2 regions of the Pseudomonas sp. WHRI 8519 genome follow, and region 2 is predicted to be linked to the other one. Evidence: predicted binding sites of a transcription regulator. Region 2 holds the regulator's gene; the other holds the start of a gene.

Region 1 (5,087 bases), 2.9 Mb from region 2:
TGGCGGAAGCGTTGCGGGACCAACTGGAACACCGCGCCGTTGCCCGCGCCCAAGCCAAGCATGGCACTGACGAACAACGCCAGGGCCGCGGTGGCGCTGGGCAGGTTGAAGCCCACGGCAGCGATGCAGATGGCGGCCACGCTGTACATGCCAAGCAGGGTGCGGATGCCCCCGAAACGGTCAGCCAGGGCGCCGCCCAGCGGGCGCATCAGGCTACCGGCGAACACGCAGGCGGCGGTGTAGTAGCCTGCGGTGATCGGGCTGAGGCCATACTGGTCGCTGAAATAGCCGGGCAGGGCGCTGGCCAGGCCGATGAAGCCGCCGAAGGTGACGCTGTAGAAGAACATGAACCACCAGCTGTCGCGATCACCCAGCGCCTTGAGGTAGTCGGCCATGGCCTTTGGCTTGGGCCGTTGTGGTGCATTACGCGCGAGCAGGGCGAACACGACCACCGTTAGCAGCAGCGGGATCACGGCGAAACCGAACACATTGTTCCAGCCAAAGCCTGCAGCCAGCACCGGGGCCAGCAACGCGGCGAAGACGGTGCCGGAGTTGCCTGCGCCAGCGATGCCCATCGCCTTGCCCTGATGCTGCGGCGGATACCATTGCGAGGCCAGCGGCAGCGACACGGCGAACGAGGCGCCGGCAACGCCGAGGAACACGCCGAGCAGCAGGGCTTGTTCGAAGCTGTGCACGCCCAGGTACCAGGCGCAGGCCAGGGCGACAATGACGATGACCTGGCCGATCAGCCCGGCGGTTTTCGGTGAGAGGCGGTCGACCAGCAGCCCCATGACGAAGCGCAGCACGGCACCGGCGAGGATGGGTGTCGCGACCATCAGGCCCCGCTGTTGTGCACTCAGTTGCAGGTCGGCGGCGATCTGGACGGCCAGCGGGCCGAGCAGGTACCACACCATGAAGCTCAGGTCGAAATACAGGAACGCAGCGAACAGCGTGGGCACATGCCCGGATTTCCAGAAGCTGGTACTCATCGAACACCTCACTCGGCAATGCAACGGAAACGAAAAGACGCCGCTACCCGGTCCACTGGCGTGGAGGGGTGAGCGACGTCTTTGTCGGGGTTTGTGGGCAACCGCCGTTGGCTACCGGTGCGATATCTTCAGCAAGAGCTGGGCCAACATTGTACGGCCGCTGCCTAGCCCAGCATCTCGTGCATGGCGATGATCTGCTCAGCCACCTGGATCAGCTTCTGCTGGCGGCTCATGGCCTGACGGCGCATCAGGGTGTACGCCTGTTCTTCATTACAGTCTTTCATTTTCATCAACAGGCCCTTGGCCTGCTCGATACGCTTGCGCTCGGCCAGTTGCTGGTCGCGGGCCTGCAGCTGGGCCTTGAGCGCCTGGTCGCTCTCGAAGCGGGCCATGGCTACATCCAGGATGGGCTGCAAGCGGGCGGCGTGAATACCCTCGACGATGTACGCGCTGACCCCGGCCTGGATCGCCTGGCGCATCACCCCGGGGTCATGCTCGTCGGTGAACAGCACAATTGGCCGTGGCTGGTCGCGGCTGACCATCACCACCTGTTCCATCACGTCGCGGTCGGGTGAATCGGTATCGATCAATACCACGTCCGGGTGCACCATTTCGACGCAGGCCGGCAGGTCGATGGTTAAGTCTGGCGCCTCGATCACCTCGAAGCCGGCCTCGCGCAGTGCAGCCTTGAGGCGGCCGAGTTTGTTCTGGGTATCGTCGATCAGCAGGATGCGCAGCATGGCGGTGCCCCTCACAGGCCGATACGGGCATCGGGCGTATCGCCCAAGGCGTGCAGGCTGAAGCTGCGGGCATAAGCGTAGGGGTCGCTGCCATCCCAACCGATACCGTCGATCAGCACGCTGCTGCGCATCGGCGTGCCAGGGCAAGCCACGCCGAGTGCATCGGCGGCTTGCTGGTAAAGCGCCAGCTGCTGGACCTGGCGCGCGACGCCGAGGTAGTCGGGATCATCGCGCAGCAGCCCCCAGCGACGGAACTGGGTCATGAACCACATGCCATCGGACAGGTAAGGCACATTGGCCCGCCCCTGATCGAACAGGCGCAGGGCATGCGGGTCCTGCCAGTGGTTGCCAAGGCCGTCCTGATACACCCCGAGCAGGCGCGGTTCGACGTTTTCAAGGGGCGTATCCAGGTAGGCGCTGCTACTGAGCAGCTGCGCGGTGCCGTGGCGATTTTCCTGGCTTTGTTCAATGAAGCGGCTGGCGGCGAGGATCGCTTTGATCAGCGCCCGGGCGCTGTTGGGGTATTGCTCGGCGAAGGTGCGGGCGCAGGCCAGGACCTTTTCCGGGTGGTCGGCCCAGATCGACTGGCTGGTGGCCAAGGTAAAACCCTGGCCCTGCGCCACGGCGGCGGCGGCCCAGGGTTCACCGACGCAGAAGCCATCGATACGGCCAGCCTGGATGTGCGCCATCATCTGCGCCGGTGGCACCACCACGCTGTTGACGTCGTGCAGGGGGTGAATACCTTGGCTTGCCAGCCAGTAATACAGCCACATGGCATGGGTGCCAGTGGGGAAGGTCTGGGCGAAGGTCAGTTTTGCACCCTGCTGGTGCACTTGGCGTGCCAGTGCTTCAGGTGTGGTCACGCCCTTGCGTTGAAGTGCGGGGGACAGGTTGATGGCCTGGGCATTCTGGTTCAGCCCCATGAGCACCGCCATGTCCCTGGCCGGTACCCCGCCGATGCCCAGGTGCACGGCATAGACCAGGCCATAGAGGCAATGCGCGGCATCCAGTTCACCGCTGGCCAGTTTGTCGCGCAGGCCTGCCCATGAGCCCTGGCGTTTGAGGTTCAGGGTCAGGCCGTGTTGCTGGGCGAAGCCCTGGGTGGCTGCGACCACCACCGACGCACAATCGGTCAATGCCATGAAACCGATGTCGAGGCTGGTTTTTTCGGGTGCGTCGCTGCCGTTGACCCATGCCAGGGGTGATGTATTCACGTAGATCCTCGCCTGTACTGAATAGGCTGTGTACAGGCGATGTAGCAACGCATGTGCCAAGGCGCTGTCATGCCGGCCGCACGCTGGCTATAATCGCACCCTCACTCACCCCGAGCCTTGCCCGCCCATGTATACCCTGGCCCGCCAGCTGTTGTTCAAGCTTTCCCCGGAAACCTCCCATGACCTGTCCCTGGACCTGATCGGCGCCGGTGGCCGCCTCGGGCTCAACGGCGTGCTGTGCAAGCAGCCGGCGGCATTGCCGGTGTCGGTGATGGGCTTGAACTTCGCCAACCCGGTTGGGCTGGCGGCAGGCCTGGACAAGAATGGCGCGGCCATCGATGGCTTTGCCCAGCTGGGCTTCGGTTTTGTCGAGATCGGCACCGTGACCCCGCGAGCGCAGCCGGGCAACCCGAAGCCGCGTTTGTTCCGCCTGCCAGAGGCAACGGCAATCATCAACCGCATGGGCTTCAACAACCTGGGCGTCGATCACCTGCTCGAGCGGGTGCGCGCCGCGCGTTACAGCGGCGTGCTGGGCATCAACATCGGCAAGAACTTCGACACCCCGGTTGAGCGCGCGGTCGACGATTACCTGATCTGCCTGAACAAGGTCTATGGCCACGCCAGCTACATAACGGTGAACATCAGCTCGCCCAATACCCCGGGCCTTCGCAGCCTGCAGTTCGGTGATTCGCTCAAGCAACTGCTCGATGCCCTGGCCGAGCGCCGCGAACAGCTGGCTGGCGAGCATGGCAAGCGTGTACCGCTGGCGATAAAGATCGCGCCGGACATGAGTGATGAAGAAACTGCGCTGGTGGCAGCAACGCTGATGGAATCGGGCATGGATGCGGTGATCGCCACCAACACCACCATGGGCCGTGAAGGCGTTGAAAACCTGCCGTATGGCGGGGAGGCGGGCGGCCTTTCCGGTGCACCGGTGCTGGAAAAGAGCACCCATATCGTCAAGGTCTTGTCGGCCGAGCTCAACGGCAAGATGCCGATCATCGCTGCCGGTGGTATCACCGAAGGCCGTCACGCCGCAGAGAAGATCGCCGCTGGCGCGAGCCTGGTGCAGATCTACTCAGGCTTCATCTATAAAGGGCCGGCGCTGATCCGTGAAGCGGTGGATGCGATCGCTGCCATGCCGCGGGCATGATCACGCAGGCATAAAAAAGGGCCCCATCAAGGGGCCCCTGGGCCTTAGCCCGCCGCCCGGATGGGGCGTGCATGGTGACTCGAATTCAGTATCCTCGTTCAGCCAACGGCGTGATTTTCGTTGAGTCTATGGATGCCAGCGGTGCCAGTCATTCCGTCCCAGTTATCACCGCGACCTTCACGCCAGCCGTTGATCCAGGCTTGGCGAACAGAAGGAAGATTGAAGGGGCAAAGTTCGCGGGATTTGCCGGTGACCCCGTATTGGTAGCCACGTGAATATGCTCTTTCCAACGGATCACGCTTAAGTCTTCTCATAGGGTGCTGCCCTCACTTGTTGACTGTAATGTCCCGTCGGCCTCTCCGAGGCCGGGCAGAGTCTTTCTGCCGGTTTGCGCCCGCTGCCGGCGTGGCGGGCTGAAAGTGCCGCCTCGTTGCGAAGCGGCCTGAGACCAGTTCTAACGAATGCGAGTCACCGAGGGAATGATCGATTTGTCATAAGGACGTAACGTTTCCAAGGGTGAGGGGATAAGTAAATAAATGCGACTCAACCTTGTTTGACGTTGAGCCCGCTATGATCGGGGTTTGCTGAACCTTGACGTCATTTCGCCAGCGTTGCGCTGCGATGAAAGAAATATCTGGTAATGCGACGAAGGGTCACATCAACCCTGAAATCGGTAGAAATTTTATGCACTGCCTGATGATCTAAGCTCTCTCTGCCACTGGCGAGAGTGGATCGATCAGGCGGCCCGGCCCATCAGCTGCTGCATGTCGCGCAGCCAAAGGCCACTCGGACGCTTGCTGGAAGGGCGTTCGGGCAAACATCGGCGGGGCGATGCGTCACCTCGTCAATCAAATAGCCCAAGGCTCTGGAATACACATGTCGGACCGTTTCGAACTTTATCTCACCTGCCCCAAAGGCCTGGAAGGCCTGCTTGCCGAAGAGGCCAAGGCCCTGGGCCTTGACGATGTGCGCGAGCACACCTCGGCCATCC
Region 2 (5,087 bases):
TGGGCCTGGCTCAGCGTGAATGGTGAACAGAAACTCGTGGTGGAGAGCAGCGGCAACCAGGACAGCCCGCTGATGCATGGCAACACACCGATCCTCGGCCTGGATGTGTGGGAGCATGCCTACTACTTGAAGTACCAGAACCGTCGCCCGGAATACATTGGGGCTTTCTACAACGTAATTGACTGGGCCGAAGTGGAACGTCGTTATATCGAAGCCAGCCAATGAGTCGGACCGGTATGCGTTCAGAGGTGATGTCTGTCAGTAGTGTGCGCCTGTTCCGGCTGGCACTGGGTACTGTGCTGCTCCTGGTTGGCACGGCCCTGCTGGTGGCCCGGGGCATCGCCTGGCTGGACCTGGATCCGCGCATGTTGCGCGCCCTCGAGGGCGGCGCAGTGTGCGCGCTGGGAACAGCGCTGGGCGCAGTGCCGGTGCTGGTGATTCGTAATATGCCGGTGGCCCTGGCCGATACCTTGTTGGGTTTCGGTGCCGGTGTGATGCTGGCGGCGACGGCGTTCTCGCTGATCATTCCTGGCCTGGATGCCGCTCAGTCCATCGGATTCAGCCCCTGGGGGGCGGGTGGCCTGGTCAGCTTCGGCCTGTTGTTCGGTGCGATGTGCCTGTTCGTCGTCGATCTGAAAGTGTCCGGTGCTTCGCCCGAGGCGTTGGTCGGCACCGGGAACCAACCGGTGATTGCAGCGCGGATCTGGCTGTTCGTGATCGCGATCATCGCTCACAACATCCCCGAAGGCATGGCCATCGGCGTGTCGGCCGGTGGCGGCATGACCGATGCTGACAGCCTCGCCATGGGCATTGCCTTGCAGGATGTTCCCGAAGGGTTGGTCATTGCGCTGGTGCTGGCGGGGGCGGGGATGCCTCGGTTCAAGGCGTTTCTGATCGGTGCGGCGTCGGGGTTGGTGGAACCACTGGCAGCGGTGGTCTGTGCCTGGCTGGTGAATGTCGCCGAGCTGCTGTTACCGTTGGGCCTGGCCTGTGCGGCCGGGGCCATGCTGCTGGTGGTGACCCAGGAAATCATCCCCGAGTCGCGCAGCAATGGGCATCACCGTTTGGCCAGCGTCGGCCTGTGCGTCGGTTTTTGCTTGATGATGGTGATGGACACGGCGATGTCTTGAATTGGCATCAACTGCTCTGTCACCGGTAAGCCGGCCCCCCGAATCGGCAGTCCACGATGAGGGCGTCGGCTTGCCAGCGATGAGGCCAGCCTGGAGTTAGCGGCTTATTCGCCTTCGTCGAAGTAGTTGTTGATCAGGGCTACCAGCGCTTCCAGCGCGTCGTCGTCCTGCTCGCCTTCAGTGTGCAGGTGCACCTGGGTGCCTTTGCCTGCCGCCAACATCATCACGGCCATGATGCTCTTGCCGTCCACCAGCTTGTCTGGTGCGCGGCCCACCCGCACCTGGCAGGGGAAGCGCCCGGCCACGCCGACGAACTTGGCGGCCGCCCGGGCATGCAGGCCCAGCTTGTTGATGATGGTGATTTCGCGGGCGGGCATCGTGGTGCTGATCCTGTGGGCTAGAGGTCGCGGTGGCGGACCTGGACGTTTTTCAGGGACTGTTGCAACAGTTGGCCGAGGCGCTCGGTGAGGTACACCGAGCGGTGGTGGCCGCCTGTGCAGCCAATGGCGATGGTGACATAGGCGCGGTTGCTGGCAGCGAAGCGGGGCAGCCACTTGAGCAGGTAGGTCGAGATGTCGGTAAACATCTCTTCGACATCCGGCTGCGCGGCAAGGTAATCGATAACCGGCTGATCCAGGCCGGAATGCTCACGCAGTTCGGGCTTCCAGTATGGGTTCGGCAGGCAGCGCACATCGAAAACCAGGTCTGCATCGACCGGCATGCCACGCTTGAAGCCGAACGATTCGACCAGGAATGCGGTGCCCGGCTCAGGCTGATTGAGCAGGCGCAACTTGATCGAGTCGCGCAGCTGGTAAAGGTTGAGGCTGGTGGTGTCGATCTTCAGGTCGGCAAGATCGGAGATTGGCCCCAGCAATTCGCTTTCAACGCGGATCGCTTCGGCCAGTGAGCGATCCGCATTCGTCAGCGGATGGCGCCGGCGTGTTTCGGAGAAGCGCTTGAGCAGCGTGTCCTCGTCGGCATCGAGAAACAGCACATCGCACTGGATATGCCGGCCACGCGCTTCGGCGAGCAATTCGGGGAAGCGTGACAGGTGGCTTGGCAGGTTGCGGGCATCGATGGACACTGCCACTTTCGGCTGCAGCAATTCTGTATGGATCAACGCGTTTTCCGCCAACTGCGGCAGCAAGCCGGCAGGGAGGTTATCGATACAGTAAAAGCCGTTGTCTTCCAGCACGTCGAGGGCGGTACTCTTGCCGGAGCCGGACCGGCCGCTGACGATGATCAGGCGCATGTTCAGTGCTCGTTCTGTGCGTCCAGGACTACCTGGTACAGGGCCTCGCTGCTGTTGGCGGCACGCAGGCGCTCGCGAACTTCCTTGCGATCCAGCATGCTGGCGATCTGGCGCAGCAGTTCCAGATGGGCGTCGGTGGCAGCCTCCGGCACCAGCAGGACGAACAGCAGGTCGACAGGCGCGCCATCGATGGCGTCATAGTCGATCGGAGCATCCAGGTGCAGCAGTGCGCTAACGGGCGAAGTGCAGCCTGCGAGGCGGCAGTGAGGTATGGCGATCCCATTGCCGAAGCCTGTGGAGCCGAGCTTTTCACGAGCGATCAGCTTTTCGAAGACGTCTTGCATCTCCAGCTCGGGCATCTTCAGCTCGGTTTTTTGATTGGCAATCAGGTTGGCGACTTTTTCCAAAGCGCGCTTCTTACTGCCACCCGACACGTTCACCAAGGAACGGTCGGGGGTCAGGATGGTTTCAAGTCGGATCATGGATGAGGGGATCAGCGGGCAGCTGCACCTTGCAGCAGACTTTGCTGTTTTTCCTTGTGTTTTTTCAGTTGGCGGTCGAGCTTGTCGGCCAAGGCATCGATCGCTGCATACATGTCTTCGTGTTCGGCGTTGGCAACCACTTCTGAGCCAGGAATCTGCAGGGTCGCTTCGACCTTCTGCTGCAGCTTCTCGACCTTCATGATGACCTGCACGTTAGTGATCTTGTCGAAGTGACTTTCCACCCGGGCGAGCTTTTCAAGCACGTAATCGCGCAGCGGCTGGGTGACTTCTACATGCTGTCCACTGATATTGACTTGCATACAGCTTCTCCTTTGTTGCCCGTGCATAAAGAGGCAGGTCTTGCACCTGCCCCACAAACGCTGTGGCATATCTCAGGCGCTACATCAGTCGCTTGCGCTCACTCGACGGTGCGATGCCGAGGGACTCGCGGTACTTGGCGACGGTGCGACGGGCTACCTGGATGCCTTGTGCCTCCAGTAAACCAGCGATCTTGCTGTCACTCAATGGCTTTTTCTGATTTTCCGCCGCAACCAGTTTCTTGATGATCGCGCGGATTGCCGTGGACGAGCATTCTCCGCCTTCGGAGGTGCTGACGTGGCTGGAGAAAAAGTATTTCAGTTCGTAGATGCCGCGTGGGGTGTGCATGAACTTCTGGGTGGTCACCCGCGAGATGGTCGACTCGTGCATGCCCACGGCTTCGGCGATGTCATGCAACACCAACGGTTTCATGGCCTCGTCACCGTGGTCGAGGAAGCCGCGCTGATGCTCGACGATCTGCGTGGCGACTTTCATCAGCGTTTCGTTGCGGCTTTGCAGGCTCTTGATGAACCAGCGTGCTTCCTGCAACTGATTGCGCATGAAGGTGTTGTCGGCGCTGGTGTCGGCCCGGCGGACGAAGCCGGCGTATTGCGGATTGACCCGCAGGCGCGGGATCGCTTCCTGGTTCAGCTCGACCAGCCAGCGATCACTGTCCTTGCGGACGATTACATCGGGCACCACGTATTCCGGCTCACTGGACTCGATTTGCGAACCTGGGCGCGGGTTGAGGCTCTGAACCAGCTCGATCACCTGGCGCAGTTCGTCTTCCTTGAGCTTCATGCGGCGCATCAGCTGGCTGTAGTCGCGCCCGCCCAACAGGTCGATGAACTCGCTGACCAGGCGTTTGGCCTCGGCCATCCACGGTGTGTTGGCCGGGAGTTGGCGCAGTTGCAGCAACAGGCACTCGCCCAGGTTGCGTGCGCCGACACCTGCTGGCTCGAACTGCTGGATACGGTGCAGTACCGCTTCGACTTCGTCCAGTTCGATGTCCAGCTCCGGATCGAAACCGGCGCAGATCTCTTCGATCGTGTCTTCCAGGTAACCCTGGCCGTTGATGCTGTCGATAAGGGTGACGGCGATCAGGCGGTCGGTATCGGACATCGGTGCCAGGTTCAGTTGCCACAGCAGGTGGCTTTGCAGGCTTTCGCCGGCGGATGTGCGCGTGGTGAAGTCCCACTCGTCGTCATCGTTGCTCGGCAGGCTGCTCGCGCTGGTCTGGTAGATGTCTTCCCAGGCCGTATCGACCGGAAGCTCGTTGGGGATGCGCTCGTTCCACTCACCGTCCTCCAGGTTCTCGGCACTGGCGGTGCTTTCCTGAAAGCTGTTGTCCTGGGCTTCGGCGGCCGGTTTGCTCTCGGCGTTATCCGCCATCGGGTCGCTGTTGTCGAAGTCTTCGCCGTCTTCCTGGCGTTCGAGCATCGGATTGGACTCCAGCGCTTCCTGGATTTCCTGCTGAAGGTCCAGGGTAGAGAGCTGGAGTAGGCGGATGGCCTGTTGCAACTGCGGGGTCATCGTCAGTTGCTGGCCCATTTTTAGGACGAGCGATGGTTTCATGGCAGGGGCTAATACCTTGTTCGCCGGCGCGCATGCGCCATCCACTACACGAGGGCGCCGGAGCGCCAATTTCAAGCAAGTTTTATGCCTTAAATTGTAGCGTTTGCCTAGAGTACTGTAACAACTTAAGCCCATTCAAGGCGCTAAATCAGTGCTCCAGGCGCGTCCTGAATCAGAGCCGGAACTCGTGACCCAGGTAAACTTCCTTGACCAGTTCGTTGGCCAGGATGGTCTGCGCGTCGCCCTCGGCGATCAGTTGCCCGTCGTTGACGATGTAGGCGGTTTCACAGATATCCAGGGTTTCACGCACGTTGTGGTCGGTGATCAGTA

Evidence for each region. Region 2 encodes sigma-54, which starts transcription at its own class of promoters, with help from an activator protein. Its sites were predicted from a motif close to ANTGGCATNNANNTTGCTNT; they were not measured.
Region 1: a site for sigma-54 is predicted at 2,985-3,004, ahead of ABRP30_RS08135 (CmpA/NrtA family ABC transporter substrate-binding protein). Genes of this name have one in related genera too.

Annotation. Positions count from the first base shown of each region.
Region 1 is NZ_CP167996.1:1,793,030-1,798,116, forward strand. It holds gene ABRP30_RS08125 (NarK/NasA family nitrate transporter) at 1-989, opposite strand, end outside; gene ABRP30_RS08130 (ANTAR domain-containing response regulator) at 1,154-1,729, opposite strand; gene ABRP30_RS08135 (CmpA/NrtA family ABC transporter substrate-binding protein) at 1,741-2,943, opposite strand; gene ABRP30_RS08140 (quinone-dependent dihydroorotate dehydrogenase) at 3,071-4,096, shown strand; gene rmf (ribosome modulation factor) at 4,195-4,410, opposite strand; gene rlmKL (bifunctional 23S rRNA (guanine(2069)-N(7))-methyltransferase RlmK/23S rRNA (guanine(2445)-N(2))-methyltransferase RlmL) at 4,973-5,087, shown strand, end outside.
Region 2 is NZ_CP167996.1:5,014,304-5,019,390, reverse strand. It holds gene ABRP30_RS22940 (superoxide dismutase) at 1-225, shown strand, start outside; gene ABRP30_RS22935 (ZIP family metal transporter) at 237-1,130, shown strand; gene ABRP30_RS22930 (HPr family phosphocarrier protein) at 1,235-1,507, opposite strand; gene rapZ (RNase adapter RapZ) at 1,528-2,382, opposite strand; gene ptsN (PTS IIA-like nitrogen regulatory protein PtsN) at 2,385-2,864, opposite strand; gene hpf (ribosome hibernation-promoting factor, HPF/YfiA family) at 2,876-3,184, opposite strand; gene ABRP30_RS22910 (RNA polymerase factor sigma-54) at 3,264-4,757, opposite strand; gene lptB (LPS export ABC transporter ATP-binding protein) at 4,930-5,087, opposite strand, start outside.